One region of the Streptomyces sp. NPDC005728 genome, then DNA from elsewhere that is predicted to be linked to it. Evidence: riboswitches for the same ligand, from Rfam matches in the RefSeq annotation. Region 1 holds a riboswitch; the other holds the start of a gene.
What was found. Region 1 has a riboswitch for guanidine ahead of ABZ471_RS42260 (MBL fold metallo-hydrolase). Riboswitches for the same ligand answer to the same signal wherever they lie in the genome.
Positions count from the first base shown of each region.

Region 2: linked by a shared signal. The riboswitch ahead of ABZ471_RS19565 (multidrug efflux SMR transporter) and the one ahead of ABZ471_RS42260 (MBL fold metallo-hydrolase) in region 1 are both predicted to bind guanidine.

Region 1 is NZ_JBEXYL010000123.1:7,579-18,140, forward strand. It holds gene ABZ471_RS42220 (FAD-dependent monooxygenase) at 1-993, opposite strand, end outside; gene ABZ471_RS42225 (hypothetical protein) at 1,093-1,443, opposite strand; gene ABZ471_RS42230 (ankyrin repeat domain-containing protein) at 1,635-2,348, shown strand; gene ABZ471_RS42235 (TetR/AcrR family transcriptional regulator) at 2,442-3,020, opposite strand; gene ABZ471_RS42240 (2Fe-2S iron-sulfur cluster-binding protein) at 3,294-3,914, shown strand; gene ABZ471_RS42245 (xanthine dehydrogenase family protein subunit M) at 3,911-4,903, shown strand; gene ABZ471_RS42250 (xanthine dehydrogenase family protein molybdopterin-binding subunit) at 4,900-7,032, shown strand; gene ABZ471_RS42255 (XdhC/CoxI family protein) at 7,025-8,221, shown strand; gene ABZ471_RS42260 (MBL fold metallo-hydrolase) at 8,249-9,127, opposite strand; guanidine-III (ykkC-III) riboswitch at 9,140-9,207, opposite strand; gene ABZ471_RS42265 (PP2C family protein-serine/threonine phosphatase) at 9,293-10,495, opposite strand.
Region 2 is NZ_JBEXYL010000026.1:75,902-82,919, reverse strand. It holds gene ABZ471_RS19605 (SGNH/GDSL hydrolase family protein) at 1-132, opposite strand, end outside; gene ABZ471_RS19600 (DUF445 domain-containing protein) at 338-1,651, shown strand; gene rdgB (RdgB/HAM1 family non-canonical purine NTP pyrophosphatase) at 1,682-2,284, shown strand; tRNA gene ABZ471_RS19590 (tRNA-Leu) at 2,340-2,412, opposite strand; gene ABZ471_RS19585 (HNH endonuclease signature motif containing protein) at 2,428-3,081, opposite strand; gene bcp (thioredoxin-dependent thiol peroxidase) at 3,186-3,653, opposite strand; gene ABZ471_RS19575 (DUF3618 domain-containing protein) at 3,746-4,078, shown strand; gene ABZ471_RS19570 (co-chaperone GroES) at 4,143-4,502, shown strand; guanidine-III (ykkC-III) riboswitch at 4,583-4,655, shown strand; gene ABZ471_RS19565 (multidrug efflux SMR transporter) at 4,693-5,013, shown strand; gene ABZ471_RS19560 (transglycosylase domain-containing protein) at 5,029-7,018, opposite strand, start outside.

The DNA.
Region 1 (10,562 bases):
GGCCCATCCGGTGAGAACACCCGCGAGCTTCCAGCAGAGATTGTGCACATCGGCGATGCCGGTGTTCATGCCGAGGCCGCCGATGACGGGGAGTGCGTGCGCGGCATCGCCGGCCAGCAGGATCCGGCCGTGGCTGAGGCGTTCGGCGACGAACGCGTTCATCGCCCAGTGCTGAACCCGCAGGACATCGGCCTGTACGTCGGCGTCGGGGCCGAGCGCACGCGAGACGATCTGGGACCAGTCGGCGCGCACAGCGTCGTCCGGCGTGGGCCCGAACCAGGCCCAGCCTCCTTCGGGGTAGAGCGGGGCGAATGTTCCGTGCGCGGTGAAGTAGACGCCGGCGGGCTGGCGGGCGCACCAGCGCTTGAGGTCGGCGTCGAACACGACGGTGGTGAAGTCGCCCAGCGCTCCGGGGCCGGTGGTGCCGATTCCCAGCAACTGCCGGACGGTGGAGTTCGCGCCGTCGGTGGCGAGTACATAGCGGGCACGCAGGCGCGTCTCTTCACCGCGTCGGTGGTCGACGAGCAGGGCCACCACGCCGTCGGCTTCCTCGGTCAGACCGGTCAGCTCGACCCCGAACCGCACCGGTGCGTCCGCTGCGGCCAGCAGGGTGGGCTCCAGCCGGTCCTGCGAGGTGAGCGCGCCGATGACGGGGCTCGCGGGAACCGGCGCGTTGACCGCGACCATCGCGGCTGTGGCGAAGTCGTGGTCGTGCAGGGTGTCGCGGAAGCGGACGCGGCCGTACTCGGGTGCGAACGCGGCGTCCCTGATCTTGGCGGCGAGCCCCAGCCGGCGGTAGATCTCCATCGAGCGCACGTTGACCAGCCGGGACCGGGGAAAGGGTGACAGCTCACGGTGCTTCTCGACCAGAAGTGCCTGTACGCCCCAGCGTTCCAGCAGCGCGCGGGCGGTGAGCCCGACCGGCCCACCACCGACGATCAGTACCGGCACTTCGCCGCCTGCCCCGGGCATGTCGAACTCCTGGAACGCCACGAGATCAATCTTCCGCCCCGGGCGGCCGGTCGCAACGCCGTGCCTCCGAGTACACCCGTTCGGTAGGGGCCCCGCAGGCAGGGGCCCCGGTCGAGGGGGTCAGCGCAGGAAGACGACCGAGCGCAGCTTCAGGCGGTCCGTGGCCGGGTTGCCGTGCGGTCGGAGAGCCCAGGAGTCGCCTGAGCAGTCGGGCTCGGTGAAGACGATGGCGAACGCGTCGGTGTCGTTGTGCGGGGCGAAGGCGGGCTCGGAGGCGGACGGGTCCGCGGCCTCGGGGATGGTGATGCACTCGTCGTTCGCCGGGTCGTGGAGGGTGACCGCCACGGGCTCGCCGTTCAGGCCGACGGCCTGGTAGCTGAAGTCGCCGGTGGCAGCCTGGGCGGGCGTGGCCAGGACGGCAGTGAGGGCGAGGGCACCGCAAGCGGCGGCGACGGTGTTCCGAAGGCGCACAGGGTTCTCTTTTCGTGAGGACGACCAAGGTCATCTGCACCCTTGGTCCGCCCGCGCGCTCGTATGCGGGCCGGCCGAGCAGAAGCGTTCCTGTCTCACCCGTTCGGACGCGCGTGTCGGCCGGCGCAGCGGTTGTCAGTGGCCCGTGGTACCCAGGTGGTGAACTGGGAGGTAGCCCGATGCTGCTCGACATGACCGCGCCGCCGGCCCGTGCCGCCGTCGAGGCGATCCGCACCGGCCACGTGGCGGCACTGCAGGACCTGCTCGCCGCACATCCGGGCCTGGCCACAGCCAGACTGGGCAGTACGGACAACGCCCGCACCCTCTTGCACGTCGTCACCGACTGGCCCGGCCACTTCCCGGGCGGCCCGCACACCGTGACCGTTCTGGCCGCGGCGGGAGCGGACGTCAACGCACCGTTCACCGGCCCGCATCGCGAGACCCCGCTGCACTGGGCGGCCAGCACGGACGACGTCCCCGTGCTCGACACCCTGCTCGACCTCGGTGCGGACATCGAAGCCGACGGCGGGGTCATCGGCGGCGGGACGCCGATCGCCGACGCGGTCGCCTTCGGTCAGTGGAATGCCGCCCGGCGCCTGCTCGACCGCGGTGCCCGCACCACCCTGTGGCAGGCCGCCGCGCTCGGCGCTGCCGACCGCGTCGCCGCGTTCCTCCCGCCCCGTACCGAGCCGCCGAGCGGCGAGGACCTCACCAACGCGGTGTGGTGCGCCTGCCACGGTGGACAGCAGCAGATCGCCGCTCAGCTGCTGGAGCACGGCGGTGACGTCAACTGGATCGGCCACGACGAGCTGACCGCGCTCGATGCCGCCCGCCGCTCCGGTCACCCCGCCCTGGTCGCCTGGCTGCGGGAACAGGGAGCGAAGTCCGCCGAAGACCTCGCCTGACAACTTCATGATCCGCCAGCCGCCAGCCGCCAGCCGCCAGCCGCCAGCCGCCAGCCGCCAGCCGCCAGCCGCCCACCGCCCGCAGCGCGGCGCTCACCGGCCGGGCGCCCCCGTGCGCAGGCCGTCCATGACGAGGTCGAGGAGCCGGGCGGCGCGTGGCCGCCAGTCGTCCTGCGGGTCCAGCTGCCAGAGGCCCGCTATGGCGAGCATGAAGTCGTCCGCGGTGATGTCGGAGCGGACGGTGCCGGCCTCCTCGTTCGCCCGCAGCAGGAGATCCGCCGCGGAGGTCACCGGCGTGGGGGCCGGCTTCGCCGGGCCGCCCGGTGCGCCGGTGACCTGCCGTATCGCGTCGGCCAGGCCTGCCTTGGTCATGGCGAACTCGGCGAGTCGGTCCATCCAGGCACGCAGGGCCTGCTCGGGCTCCCGGGTCTCGAGCAGCTGGGCGGCGCTGTCGGCGACCTGCTGCATCTCGTGGCGGTAGATCTCCAGGACGAGCGCCTCGCGGTTGGGGAAGTTGCGGTAGAACGTGCCCTGTCCGACGCCGGCCTTCTTGGCGATCGCGCTCAGCGGGGCATCCGCACACGCCGTCAGCTCGGCGACTGCCACTTCCAGGATGCGCTCACGGTTGCGCTGCGCGTCCGAGCGCAGGGGTGCGTCCTTCTTCTGCTGCACTCGTCCTCCTCCAGGGTGCGTGGCCGAACCTCGCCCTTGCTAACCGGACAGCTGTCCGGTACGTTCTCAGGTACCGGACAGCTGTCCGGTTGTGTCCACGATAGCCGTGGACAAGGCCCTACGGCAGTCATGAGCTGCCATCTTCTGCCTCAGCATCGCGCGCATGCGGCTCGTTCGTGCGGCACCAAGCCCTCACCATGCACCCCCCCACGACATCCGGCCACGGCTGCCGGACCACCCCCATCTGTCCTGGAAACGCGAAAGAAGCTTCTCATGGCCCAATCGACGTCCAGTGTCATCACCTTGAACATCAACGGCGAGAAGTACACACTGCCCGTCGACCACCGCACCACCCTGCTCGACGCACTGCGCGAGCGCCTCGATCTGACCGGTTCCAAGAAGGGCTGCGACCAGGGCCAATGCGGCGCCTGCACCGTCCTGCTCGACGGCCGCCGGACCGTCGCCTGCCTGCAACTGGCCGTGGCGGCCGAGGGTCGCGCGATCACCACCGTCGAAGGCCTGGCCGACGGCGAGCACTTGCACCCCGTGCAGCAGGCCTTCCTCGAACTGGACGGCTTCCAGTGCGGCTACTGCACCCCCGGACAGATCTGTTCCGCGATCGGGGTGATCCAGGAGCACGCGGCGGGCTGGCCGAGCGCCGTCACCGACGACATCCGGCCCGAAGCGGCACCGCCACCCCTGTCGGCCGAGGAGATCCGCGAGCGGATGAGCGGCAACCTGTGCCGGTGCGGCGCGTACGTCCCGATCGTCGAGGCGGTGGCCCGTGCTGCCGCGGCCGGGGCGGACCCGGACACCACCTCCGTGGCGCGCGTGAGCCCCGAGGCGGGGACGGACACCGGTTCCGAAGCGGCGACGAAGGAGGCCGTGGCATGAGGGAGTTCGACTATCAGCGGGCGTCCGACGTCGCCGGCGCGGTGGCGGTGCTCGGTGCCGATCCGGACGCGCGCTTCCTCGGCGGCGGCACCAACCTCGTGGATCTCATGAAGGCCGGCGTGGAACGACCCGCCCGGCTCGTCGACATCCGCGAACTCCCGCTCGACGAGATCGAGCCGACGCGGGAGGGCGGGCTGCGGATCGGCGCCACCGTCACCAACGCCGACCTGGCCGCCCACCCCGAGGTCCGGCGGCGCTACCCGGCGCTGGCGCAGGCCGTGCTGGCCGGTGCGTCCGGACAGCTGCGCAACATGGCCACGGTCGGCGGGAACCTGCTGCAGCGCACCCGCTGCGGCTACTTCACCGACGTCACCAAGCCCTGCAACAAGCGTGTCCCCGGCAGCGGTTGCCCCGCAGTCGAGGGCGAACACCACAACCACGCGATCCTGGGCGCCTCCGACCACTGTGTGGCCGTACACCCCTCGGACATGGCCGTCGCCCTCACCGTCTTCGACGCCGTCGTCCACTACGAAACCGCGGACGGGCCGGGCGAGTCGCCCATCGGCGCGTTCTACGTGCCCGTCGGCGACACCCCGCACCACGAGACCGCCCTGCCCCCGGGTGCGCTGATCACCGGCGTCACACTGCCGCCCACCCCGGTCGCCGCCCACTCCCGCTACCGCAAGGTGCGCGAGCGCGCTTCGTACGCGTTCGCCATCGGCTCCCTCGCCGCCGCGCTCGACGTCCGTGACGGTGTCATCCGGGACGTCCGCCTCGCTTTCGGCGCGGTCGCCTCCCGGCCGTGGCGGGCCCTCGCGGCCGAACGCGTCCTGACCGGTGCGCCGGCCGACGCCGAGACCTACGCCGCCGCGGCCGCCGCCGAGCTGACCGCGGCGCGACCGCTGCCGCACAACGGATACAAGGTGACCCTGATGCACAACCTCGTGGTGGCCGTGCTGACCGAACTCGCCGAGGAGGCCGCCCGATGACCACCGTCACCACCGGGACGTTCACGCCGACCCCCTCCGTCGGCACCGCACACACCCGCGTCGAAGGCAGGGACAAGGTCACCGGAGCGGCCCGCTACGCGGGAGAGATCCCCTTCACGGACCTCGCGCACGGCTGGCTGGTGCTGTCCACCGTCGCCCGCGGCCGCATCAGCGCCCTCGACACCGCCCCCGTCCTCGCCATGCCGGGCGTCCTCGCCGTCCTGGACCACCGCAACGCCCCGCGCGTCGAGACCGACTACCCCGGTCTGATGGGTTCGAAGCCGGACCCGACCTGCGCCGTCTTCCAGCACGACCGGGTGCCGCACGTGGGCTGGCCCGTGGCGCTGGTCGTCGCCGAGACCTCCGAGCAGGCCAGGGAGGCCGCCGAGGCACTGATCGTGCACTACGAACAGGAGCCCCACGACGTCGACTTCACCGGCGGACACCCGGACGCCTACCCGCTGGACAGCCATACGCCGGCGGTGACGGAGAAGGGTGACCTCGACGCCGAACTGGCCGCGTCGGCCGTCGTCCTGGACGCCGAGTACACCACCCCCGAAGAGCACCACAACCCGATGGAACCGCATGCGGCAACCGCCCGCTGGGAGGACGGCCGGCTCGAGGTGGTCGACTCCAACCAGGGCGCCACCTGGATCGTCGGCGAACTCGCCAACCTCTTCTCGCTCGACCCGGCCGCGGTGCGCGTACGCTCCGAACACGTGGGAGGCGGCTTCGGCAGCAAGGGCGTCCGCGCCCACCAGGTGGCCGCCGTCATGGCCGCCACGGTCCTGCAGCGCCCCGTACGCGTGATCCTGACCCGCCGTCAGATGTTCTCGCTGGCCGGCTACCGCAGCCCCACCACCCAGCGCGTCAGGCTCGGCGCCGGCCCCGACGGACGGCTGCGCGCGCTGGACCACCGCTCCGTCAGCCTCACCTCCACCGTGCACGAGTTCATCGAACCGAGCGCCGGAGTGGCCCGGGTGATGTATGACGCCGACGCCCACCACACCGCCAACCGCGTCGTACGGCTCGACGTACCGACCCCCACGTGGATGCGCGCCCCGGGTGAGGCACCGGGCTCGTTCGCCCTGGAGGCGGCGCTCGACGAACTCGCCGAGAAGTGCGGGATCGACCCGATCGAGCTGCGGCTGCGCAACGAACCCGACAAGGGACCGGTCTCCGGCCTGCCCTTCGCCGGCCGTAGTCTGCCCGACTGCTACCGGGAGGGAGCCCGCAGGTTCGGCTGGGCGGACCGGGACCCGCGCCCCGGCCTGCGCAGGGACGGCCGCTGGCTGCTCGGCACCGGCATGGCGGCGGCCTCCTTCGGCGCGGGCGCCGCGCCGTCCACGGCTGCGTTGACCGCCCACGCGGACGGCACCTTCACCGTCCGGATCGCCGCGGCCGACATCGGCACCGGGGCCCGTACGGCGCTCACCCTGGTCGCCGCGGACGCGCTCCGCGTGCCCCCGGAGCGCGTGCACGTGCGCATCGGCGACAGCGACTTCGGACCGGCGATGATCGCCGGCGGGTCCATGGGCACCCGCTCCTGGGCGTGGGCGGTCACCGTCGCGGCTGACGAACTGCGCGACAGGATGGCCCTGAGCAGCGACATCCCCCCGGAGGGAATCACCGTACGGTCGGACACCACCGCGGCCATCGGCGCTCTCGCCCCCGCCGAACGCCACTCCTACGGGGCGCAGTTCGCCGAGGTGGCTGTGGACGTCACCACCGGCGAGGTGCGCGTGCGGCGGATGCTCGGCATCTTCGCGGCCGGCCGGATCGTCAACCCGCTCACCGCACGCGGACAGTTCCTGGGCGGCATGATCTGGGGCATCTCCATGGCCCTGCACGAGGAGGCCGTCCGGGACGGCGCCTCGGGCGGCCACGTCGGCGCAGACCTCGCGGGCTACCACGTGGCCACACACGCCGACGTCCCGCACATCGAAGCCGACTGGATCGAGGACCCGGACCCCAAGGACCCGGTCGGGATCAGGGGCATCGGCGAGATCGGCATCGTGGGCGCAGCGGCCGCCATCGCCAACGCGGTCTGGCACGCGACCGGCGAACGCCACCGCAATCTGCCGATCAGGCCGGACCGTGTCATCCGGGCGGGAGCGCCACGTGCTTGACGTCGCCGAGGAGTTGCTCCGCTGGATCGAGGAGGGCCGGGACTTCGCCGTCGCCACCGTGCTGGCGGTGGGCGGCAGCGCGCCACGCGGACCCGGCGCCGCCCTCGCCGTCGACGACGAGGGCACCGTCATCGGCTCGGTCTCCGGCGGGTGCGTGGAGGGCGCGGTCTACGACCTGTGCCGGCAGTCGCTCCGGACGGGCGAGAGCGTCACGGAACGATTCGGCTACAGCGACGAGGACGCCTTCGCCGTGGGACTGACCTGCGGCGGGACCATCGAGGTGCTGATCACGCCGGTGACCGGGCCGGCGTCCGGCCGCACGGTCCTGACGTCCGCCCTCTCGGCCGCCGTCCGGGGCGAACCGGCGGCCCTCGCACGGGTCGCCCGCGGCCCGGCGGAACTCCTCGGCCGGGCCCTGCTCGTGCGGCCCGACGGCACGTACGACGGCGGACTCGGCGGCCGTCCGGACCTGGACCGGACGGCAGCGGCCGAGGCCCGCGCCCTGCTGGAGGCAGGGCGCACCGGCACCGTGGACATCGCCGCGGACGGCTCGCACTGCCCCGGAGGCGTCACCCTGCTCGTCGAGTCGAACGTGCCGCCCCCGCGCATGATCGTATTCGGCGCGGTCGACTTCGCGTCCGCACTGGCGCGTGCCGGCAAGTTCCTCGGCTACCACGTGACGGTGTGCGACGCCCGCCCCGTCTTCGCCACGCAAGCCCGCTTCCCCGACGCCGACGAGGTCGTCGTCGACTGGCCCCACCGCTACCTGCGCCGCACCGGAACCGACGGCCGTACGGTCCTGTGCGTGCTCACCCACGACGCGAAGTTCGACGTACCCCTGCTGAAGGCGGCCCTCGCGATGCCGGTGTCCTTCGTCGGCGCGATGGGCTCGCGTCGCACCCACGAGGAACGCAATCGGCGTCTGCGCGAAGAAGGCGTCAGCGAGCGGGAGCTGGCCCGGCTGCGCTCCCCGATCGGCCTCGACCTCGGCGCCCGTACACCGGAGGAGACCGCCCTGTCGATCGTGGCGGAGATCGTCGCCGCCCGGCGGGGCGGGACGGGCGCGCCCCTGACCGGCACCAAAAAATCGATTCACCGCGACGGGGGAGCGCCACCCCGGGACGGCGAGGCGACGGCCGCCAGAGGAACCGGCCCGACGAGGGCTCAGGCAGCGGCGTCGACGGCGTAGGCCGAGGACGGGTCCGCCCTGGAACGCTCAGTCCGAGGGGCAGAGGACGAAGTCGGAGTGGGCGCGCCAGGTGCGGTCGTCGCCGAGCCGGGCGAGCGCGTCCCGGATCCGCCGGAGGTGGGCCGGGGTGAGCTGCAGCGGGGGCTCGTCGGGCTGGTAGGTGGTGCGGACCGGGTAGTCCACGCCCGGCTCGGTGGTCATCTCGATGTGGCAACCGAGCACATGGGTGACGGGCCGGCGGTCGGCGAACTCGATCAGGCGCTCGATGCTGCGGGTGAAGGCCGGGACGTCCTGGAGGTAGAGCCGCCCGGGGTAGACGCTGTCCCCGGTGAGCAGGAGGCCGGTCGGCGGGTCGTAGAAGCTGACGGCGGCCTCGTGGTGGCCCGGGGTGGCCAGGCACTCCAGGACCCGGCCGCCCAGATCGACAGGGGCGACGGCTTCCGGATCCGTGTCGAACCCGAAGTACCGCCAGGCGGTGGCGCGGTCGGCGCCCACCACCGTGGTGTCGGGGCGCTCGGCGAACTGGCCGTCGCCCGCGACGTGGTCACCGTGCCCGTGGGTGTGCAGTACGAGGAGGTGGTAGCCGTCCCGGGGATGCCGGTCGAGCCAGTCCGCGAGGAGCCCGTCGACCACTCGCCGCAGGGGGAAGAACTCGGCGGACTCGGTCGCACCGGTGTCGATCAGCACCGCCCGTTCGTTGCCGCACAGCAGGAACAGGAACGGTGCCTCGTAATGGACCGCCATGTTCTGCCGCAGGATGAACGTGTGCTCGTCGTACGCGTGGACCTGGATGTCCGGGTCCGTGTTGTGCTTGGCCGACGGCGAACCGTGGATCCACCGGACGTCCAGAGGGTGCGCCGGGGGAGGGACGCGGGGGAAGTCGATGAGATGCGTGCCGCTGCTCACGATGTCTCCGTGTATGCGTCGTCTTGGCGGACCGGGTACGGCGCACATCTCGTCCGGGGCAGGCACGTCCGAGCCTCCGGCGGGACGCTACCACGCCGTCCGGCACCTCGAAGGCTCCCGGACTGCGTCGGCACGTATCCCGACGCCGGAGCAGTGCGCCCGCTGTCACCCCGGCTCGCCGCTCCGGCGCTCCCGGGCCGTCGGCCCGGCCGATGCGGCCGGTTCGTCGGCGACCAGGCAGACGGTGAGTGCCGCGGTGTCGTCCTGCAGGCCGTCGGCGCTATATGCCAGCAGGTCGCTGTGGAGCCGTTCCAGCAGTTCTTCGGGCGGCAGAGGCCCCCAGGAGCGGAGACGCTCGAGCAGGGGGTAGAAGGTGCCGGAGGAGTCGCGGGTCTCCGTGATGCCGTCCGTGTACAGCAGGAGCTCTTCGCCGGGACGGAAGTCGTAGATGTCGACGTGATACAGGTCTTCGACGAGCATGCCGAGGTTCAGCGGCGGACCCGAGTTCCCCCGGTCCAGCTCGCGTACCTCGTCGGGGCGGATGAGGAGCGGGGGCGGATGGCCGCAGTTGACGACCCGGACGACATGCCCGTCGCTGGGGATCTCTGCGAAGACGGCGGTGACGAACCGCTCGCCCAGCTCCGTTCCGCCCAGCTGCATCGCCCTGCGGTCCATGCTCGTCTCCACGTGGTCCGCCAGAGTGGGAAGGTCCGGTTCGTCATGGGCCGCCTCGCGGAACGCGCCGAGCAGGGCGGCGGCGGTCTCGACCGCGAGCAGCCCCTTGCCGCGGACGTCGCCGATGAGCAGCCGGACCCCGTACGGAGTGGGGACGGCCTCGTAGAGGTCGCCGCCGATGCGTGCTTCCGCAGCGGCGGACAGGTACAGGCTCTCGAGGCGCAGGTTGCCGATCCGGTGCGGGACCGGTCTGAGCAGGACGCGCTGCGCGATCTCGGCCACGAAGCGCACGTCGGCGAGCATGCGGTCACGGCGCGTCCGATGGGCGGCCAGGATCGTGCCGAGCGCGCCCACCAAGGCAGTGCAGATGTAGGACGCCACATAGTGGCGGTCCCACAGGTAGCCGACGGATCGGCCCGCACAGCACGGGGTACCGGCCAGCACACCTTCGAAGCCGACGGCGAACACCGTGGCGCCGGCGACGACGAGGGGGCCGTGGGCGAAGGCGGTCACCAGAGGAACGGCGATCAGCGCGAAGCTCACCGGCCAGTCCACGGGTGTCAGAGGTTCGAGCAGCAGAAGCACGATGACGTACAGGACCGGGAGCCAGCGCATCCACGCCGGGGGCGCGGGCAGCTGCGTCCGTACGGCCATGGCGGCCTCCGGCTCCCCACGGGTGTGCCGGTGCCTCACCCGTAGCTCCTGCGCGCGCACGCCGTCTCGGCTGCCGGAGCTGGGCAAGCCGACGGAGCTGCCGGAG
Region 2 (7,018 bases), on a different contig from region 1:
GACGTAGATGACGGCGGACACGGCCAGGACCAGCGCGACGAGCGCAGTCAGTACGGCACGGTGCTTCGCAGGGGCCGCAGTTGTCGGCTGCTCCGCAGCAGGCCCCGCGCCCCCGTCACGGGACTTGGTCACGTTGGTGTTGTTCTCCCCCGGAAACGGGAGCCCGAGGCTCCGATCTGATGAGCCCATCATCCGGCATGGGCTCGGGAGACCTGACAGGACCCTGCCCAAAAAACCGTCCGGACAGACGCCGGGAACTCCTGATCCGCTTCGGGAGTCGGTCAGGAAGGGACAATTGTGTGCGGGTGTGTGCGGGATCACCGAACGGGTGGAGCTGATGGAACCTACGGAGACGGAAACACCGAGCCGGACGACGTCGTACCGGACCATGACCGCCTTCACCCCGGCCGACGAAGAACGCCGGCGCGGGGTGCGGCGCATGAAACTGACGGCCACCGGAATGCTGCTGCTCGTGGCCGTCATCTACGTGCTCGCCACCTGGGCCTCGCACGAGGGCGCGGGCAACTGGGCCCGCTACGTGGCCGCCGCCGCCGAGGCCGGCATGGTCGGCGCCCTCGCCGACTGGTTCGCGGTCACCGCCCTCTTCCGGCACCCGCTCGGCCTGCCCATCCCGCACACCGCGATCATCCCGACCAAGAAGGACCAGCTCGGCGTCTCCCTCGGCGAGTTCGTCGGCGAGAACTTCCTCTCCCAGGACGTCGTACGCCAGCGCCTGCGCACCGTCGGCATCGGCAGCCGGCTCGGCGCCTGGCTCGCCGAACCCGAACACGCGGACCGGGTGACGGCGGAACTGGCCACCGCGCTCAGAGGCGCCTTGACCGTGCTGCGCGACTCCGACGTGCAGGCGGTCGTCGCAGAGGCCGTCACCCGGCGCGCCAACGCCCAGGAGATCGCGCCCGGCATCGGCAAGATGCTGGAGAAGATCGTCGCCGACGGCGGCCACAAGCGCGTGGTCGACCTGGTGGTGGCCCGCGCCCACGACTGGCTCGTGCTGCACCGCGGCGACGTGATGGTCGCCGTCGAGGGCGGCGCACCCGGCTGGACGCCCCGCTTCGTGGACAAGAAGGTCGGCGAACGCGTCTACAAGGAGCTGCTGCGCTTCGTCACCGAGATGCGCGACATGCCCTCCCACCCCGCACGCGGCGCCCTCGACCGCTTCCTCACCGACTTCGCCTCCGACCTCCAGTCCGACACGGACACCCGCGCGCGGGTCGAACGGCTCAAGGGCGAGGTGCTGGGCCGCGGCGAGGTCCAGGACCTGATCGCGTCCGCCTGGACCGCCGTACGATCCATGATCGTCGCAGCGGCCGAGGACGAGCGCAGCGAGCTGCGGCTGCGGGTACGGGCCGCACTGCTGTCCCTCGGTGCGCGAATGGCGAGCGAACCGAAGGTGCAGGAGAAGGTCGACAGCTGGGTCGAGGGCGCGGCCGTGCACGTCGTGACCACCTACCGCAAGGAGATCACCTCCCTCATCACCGACACCGTCGCCGGCTGGGACGCCGAGCACACCACCCGCAAGATCGAGGCCCACATCGGCCGCGACCTGCAGTTCATCCGCATCAACGGCACGGTGGTCGGCTCACTGGCAGGATTGCTGATCTACGTGATCTCGCGAGGGCTCGGGGCCTGATTCCAGGCCCCTCCAGGGATACTGACCCCCATGACCCGCTTGATCCTCGCCACCCGCAACGCCGGAAAGATCACCGAACTGAGGGCCATCCTCGCCGAGGCCGGACTCCCCCACGAGCTGATCGGCGCCGACGCCTACCCCGACATCCCCGACGTCAAGGAAACGGGCGTGACGTTCGCGGAGAACGCCCTGCTGAAGGCCCACGCCCTGGCCCAGGCCACCGGCCTCCCCGCCGTCGCCGACGACTCCGGCCTCTGCGTCGACGTCCTGAACGGCGCCCCCGGCATCTTCTCCGCCCGCTGGGCCGGCCGTCACGGCGACGACAAGGCCAACCTGGACCTGCTCCTGGCCCAGCTCTCCGACATCGCGGAGGAACACCGGGGCGCCCACTTCGCGTGCGCGGCGGCGCTCGCCCTGCCGGACGGCACGGAGAGGGTGGTCGAGGGGCAGCTGCGGGGTGCACTGCGGCACGCACCCGCCGGCACGAACGGCTTCGGCTACGACCCGATCCTGCAGCCGGACGGCGAGACGCGGACGTGCGCGGAGCTGAGCCCCGAGGAGAAGAACGCCATCAGCCATCGGGGGAAGGCGTTCCGAGCGTTGGTGCCGGTCGTGCGGGAGTTGTTGGGCTGACTTCACGAAAGAGCCCCGCACCTACGATCCAAAGGTGCGGGGCTCCGATTACCTGTGCGCCCGGTCGGATTTGAACCGACAACACCAGGCTTCTAAGGCCTGTCTCTCTGCCGTTGGAGTACGAGCGCCAGCCGGGATCTACCCTACTGGGCGAGAGTATGCCGTCGCCGCCCACCTCGGCACCAGGTGCTGGTGATCGCGTGGCAATTGGGGCACAGCAGCCGCAGGTTCTCCCGCCGATTGTCCCGCCAGTCCCCGTTGACGTGGTCGATCTCCAGCGTCATGGGCTTCCCGAACCACTCGGAGCCGACACCGCACCTGGCGCACTCCTCGGGTACGCCGACTTCGAACAGCGCACGCCGCAGGCGTTTCGTTGCGATCCGGTGAACGCCGTCGTGCCGCACCAGCACGTCCTCCGGCCGCTTGGCGTTCGTTCCAGGCTTCCCTCGCTGATGCGCCTGCCCCAGAAAGTGGGTCGTGGCGAGGTGGTCGGCAGCGATCCACTTGCGAACGTTCGCGCGCTGTGCGCCGTTGTTGGCGCGGCCCAGACAGCGCAGCACTTCTGCAATGGAGTTCGAATCTCTGACCGCCGCCCGCAGCACATCCGGTGAGGGGCGTGCTTGCCTGCCACTGGGCGGAAAGTGAGAGATGTCGATGCCGAAGTGGGCGAATCGCTTCACGAGATAGCCGCGGAGGTATCCATACGGCCGGGTGCCGAAGAAGGCGATGACCTCGTCGATGTTGGAGCACTGCTCGGCTGCCTGCGAGTCCCCTCCGCTCCGGCCACGCGTTCGCAGCCCGTGCGGAGTAACGAACCGGTTATCGGACAGTCACGCCCGGAACGCGAAACGGCTCGCACCGGGGTACCCCAGTACGAGCCGTCGGCGGCAGAAGCGGGTCCTCAGATCCCCAGGTCCTTGATGATCTTTGCTACGTGGCCTGTCGCGCGGACGTTGTACAGGGCCCGGTCGACCTTGCCCTCCTCGTCCACGACGATCGTGGAGCGGATGACGCCCATGTAGGTCTTGCCGTAGTTCTTCTTCTCGCCGAAGGCGCCGTAGGCGTCGAGGACCTTCTTGTCGGGGTCGGCGAGGAGGGTGATCTTCAGGGATTCCTGTTCGCGGAACTTGGCCAGCTTCTCCGGCTTGTCGGGGGAGATGCCGATGACGTCGTAGCCGGCGCCGGCCAGGAGGGACAGGTTGTCCGTGAAGTCGCAGGCCTGCTTGGTGCAGCCGGGGGTCAGGGCCGCGGGGTAGAAGTAGACGATGACCTTGCGGCCCTTGTGGTCCGACAAGGACACCTCGTTGCCGTCGGCGTCGGGGAGGGTGAAGGCGGGGGCCACGTCGCCGGGCTGGAGTCGCTCGCTCATCGGTCCAGCGTAACGGGGGGCGTTGCGGTGCGGTGGAGGCTGGAGCTGACAGACTGTCCGGGACAGCATCAGGAGACTTCGGAGGCCGTACGGTGGCGGACACGTCGGACACCAGAACCCCGGCGCAGATCGAGGCGGACATCAAGCGCCGTCGCGAAGTGCTGGCCGAGACGCTCGACGAGATCGGGGTGCGGGTGCATCCGCAGACGATCGTCGGGGACGCCAAGGCCAAGGTCGTCGCCCATATCGATCACACGGTGGGGCGGGCCTACGTCCAGGTCAACCGGGTGGTGAGTGAGGTGCGGGCGCAGTTCGTGGACGAGGAGGGCTCGCCCAGGCTGGAGCGGGTCGTGCCGGTCGCGCTGGTCGCGGTCGGGGTGGTGGGGTTGTTCGCGCTGGGGTCGCGGCGACGGCGCAAGGGCTGACGGGGGCGGAGTCGAGCGGTGGCCCGGGTCGTACGGGTCGGTCCGAGGCAGGTAGGTTCGAGGCGTGAGCGCCAACAGAAACGAGCACAGCAACCCTCAGCACGACAAGCTGCCCATCCGGATGCTGCACGACCGGGTTCTCGTGCGGCAGGACGCCGGTGAGGGCGAGCGGCGGTCGGGCGGCGGCATCCTGATTCCCGCGACCGCGGCGGTCGGGCGGCGGCTGGCCTGGGCCGAGGTCGTCGCGGTGGGGCAGAACGTACGGACCGTGGAGACGGGTGACCGGGTCCTGTACGACCCGGAGGACCGGGCGGAGGTCGAGGTGCGGGGCGTGGCGTACGTGCTCATGCGGGAGCGGGATCTGCATGCGGTGGCCGCGGACCGGTTCGAGGGGGCGGAGGACTCCACGGGCCTCTACCTCTGATTCCGGAGGACCTCCGATTTCGGAGCACCTCTGATTCCAGAGCGGGAAGGGGCTGGTGACTGTGGTCACCAGCCCCTTTTGTCGTTCTTTTGCTATGTTCGAAGGAGCCCGACGAGACGCGCCGTACCGGGATGCAGGCAAAGACGACGCACCGAAGGAGAGTCGTCCGTTCGTCTCGGAGGTGTGTGTCGTGGCCTGGGTGCTGCTTGTTGTCGCCGGTCTGCTCGAGGTCGGCTGGTCGATCGGGATGAAGTACACCGACGGGTTCACTCGGCTGGTGCCCAGTCTGTTCACCGGTGCGGGGATCGTCGCGAGCATGGTGCTGCTGTCGTATGCCGCCAGGTCGCTGCCCATGGGTACCGCCTACGGCGTGTGGGTCGGCATCGGGGCGGCCGGGGCGGCGGTGCTCGGCATGGTGGTGCTGGGTGAGCCGGTCACCGCCGCCCGGATCTTCTTCGTCTGTCTGCTGCTGGTCGCCGTGGTGGGGCTGAAGGCGACCGGCGGTCACTGACGGCTGCGGGCCTTCCTACGGCTGGCCTGTCGGGGTGCCGGCGGTTCCGGTGCCGCCGGTGGTCGGATCGCCGCCTGTGTCCGTGCCTCCGCCGGTGGGCGCGCCCGGGGTGCCGCCGCCGGTGGTCGGATCGCCGCCCGTGGTCCCGGCGATCGTGCCGCCGGCCGTGGTGGTGCCGCCGCCGTCGGTGGGGGTGCCGCCGTCCGTCGTCGTACCGCCGTTGGTGGGGGTGCCGCCGGTGGGGGTGCCGCCGGTGTCCTGGCCGCCGTCGGTCGTGGCGCCCCCGGTGTCCTGGCCGCCGTCCGTGCTCGTGCCGCCGGTGTCCTGGCCTCCGGTGCCGGGCTGGTCGGTGGGCTCGGTGCTGGGGGTCTGGATCACGTCGGCGCCCTGCTGGAGCTCCAGGTCGAAGTCGGTGACCGACCGGCCCTTCAGCGCGTCGCTCGTGTACTGCGCCCAGATGTCGGTGGGCGGGCCGCCGCCGTTCATACGTGGCTGACCGAGGGCGTTGTACAGCGGCATGTGCTTGGCCGTGACCGGGTCCTGGCCCATGACGGAGACCACGGTGGCGAGGTCGGGGGTGTAGCCCGCGAACCAGGCGGCGGTGTCCTCCTCGGCGGTGCCGGTCTTGCCGGCCGCGGGGCGGCCCGCTGCCTGGGCTGCGGTGGCGGTGCCGTTGTCGACCACGCTCTGCAGGACGGAGGTGGTGGTGTCGGCGGCCTCGCGGCTGACGGCCTGCTTGGTCTCCCGGTCGGGCAGCTTGACCTCTTCCTTGCCGTCCTTGGTGATCTTCTCGACCATCGTGTACGTGCCGTGCTTGCCGTGGTTGGCGAGCGTGGCGTACGCCTCCGCCATGTCGAGGACGCTGGCGGTGGCGGTGCCGAGGGCGATGGACGGGTAGGGCTGGAGGTCCCTGGTGTCGGCGGGGATGCCGAGGTCGACGGCGGTCTCCTTGACCTTGGCGGGGCCGACGTCGACGGCCATCTGCGCGTAGACGGAGTTGACCGAGAGATCGGTGGCCTTGCGGACGGTGATGTCGCCGTACGACTTCTCGTCCTCGTTCGAGGGGGCGTAGGCGCCGCCGCTCCAGCCCTGTACGGGGCGCCTGCTGGTGCCGTCGTACGCCGTGTTCGGGGTGATGGTCTGGCCGCTCTGGGTGGTGGAGCCGTTCTGGACCGCGGAGGTGAACACGAACGGCTTGAACGTGGAGCCGACCTGGAAGTCACCGCGGGTGGCGCCGTTGGTGTACTGCTTCACGTAGTCGATGCCGCCGTAGAGGGCGACGACCTTGCCGGTCTTGGGGTCGACGGAGGCGCCGCCGGCGCGGACGTAGGTGTCGACCTTGCGGTTCTTCTTGTCCAGTTTGGACATCAGCTGGTCGTTCACGGCCTTGACGAAGGCGTTCTGCTTGGTCTTCTGGAAGGTGGTCGTGATGCGGTAACCGCCGCCCTGCAGCTGGTCCTTGGTGAGGATGTCGTTCTCGGTGAGGTAGTCCTTGACGGCCTCGACGAGGTAGCCGCGCTGGCCGGACAGGCCGGTGGAGATGGTCTGCTCCTTGGGCATGGGGAACTTCATGCCGGTGCGCTCGGACTCGCTGAGCCAGCCCTTCTTGACCATGCCGTCCAGGACGTAGTTCCAGCGGGCGACGGCTGCGGACTTGTTCTCGGGGTGGGCCACGACGTCGTACTCGCTCGGTGCGTTGACGAGCGCGGCGAGGTAGGCGGCGCGGGCCGGGTCGAGGTCGGCGGCGTCCTTGCCGTAGTAGGCCTGGGCGGCGGCCTGGATGCCGTAGGCGTTGCGGCCGAAGTAGCTGGTGTTGAGGTAGCCCTCGAGGATCTCGTCCTTGGACTTGGTGCGGTCCAGCTTGATGGCGATGAAGAACTCCTTGGCCTTGCGGGTGACCGTCTGTTCCTGGGCCAGGTAGTAGTTCTTCACGTACTGCTGGGTGATGGTGGAGCCGGACTGCTTGCCCTTGCCGGTGGCGGTGTTCCAGCCGGCGCGGAGCATG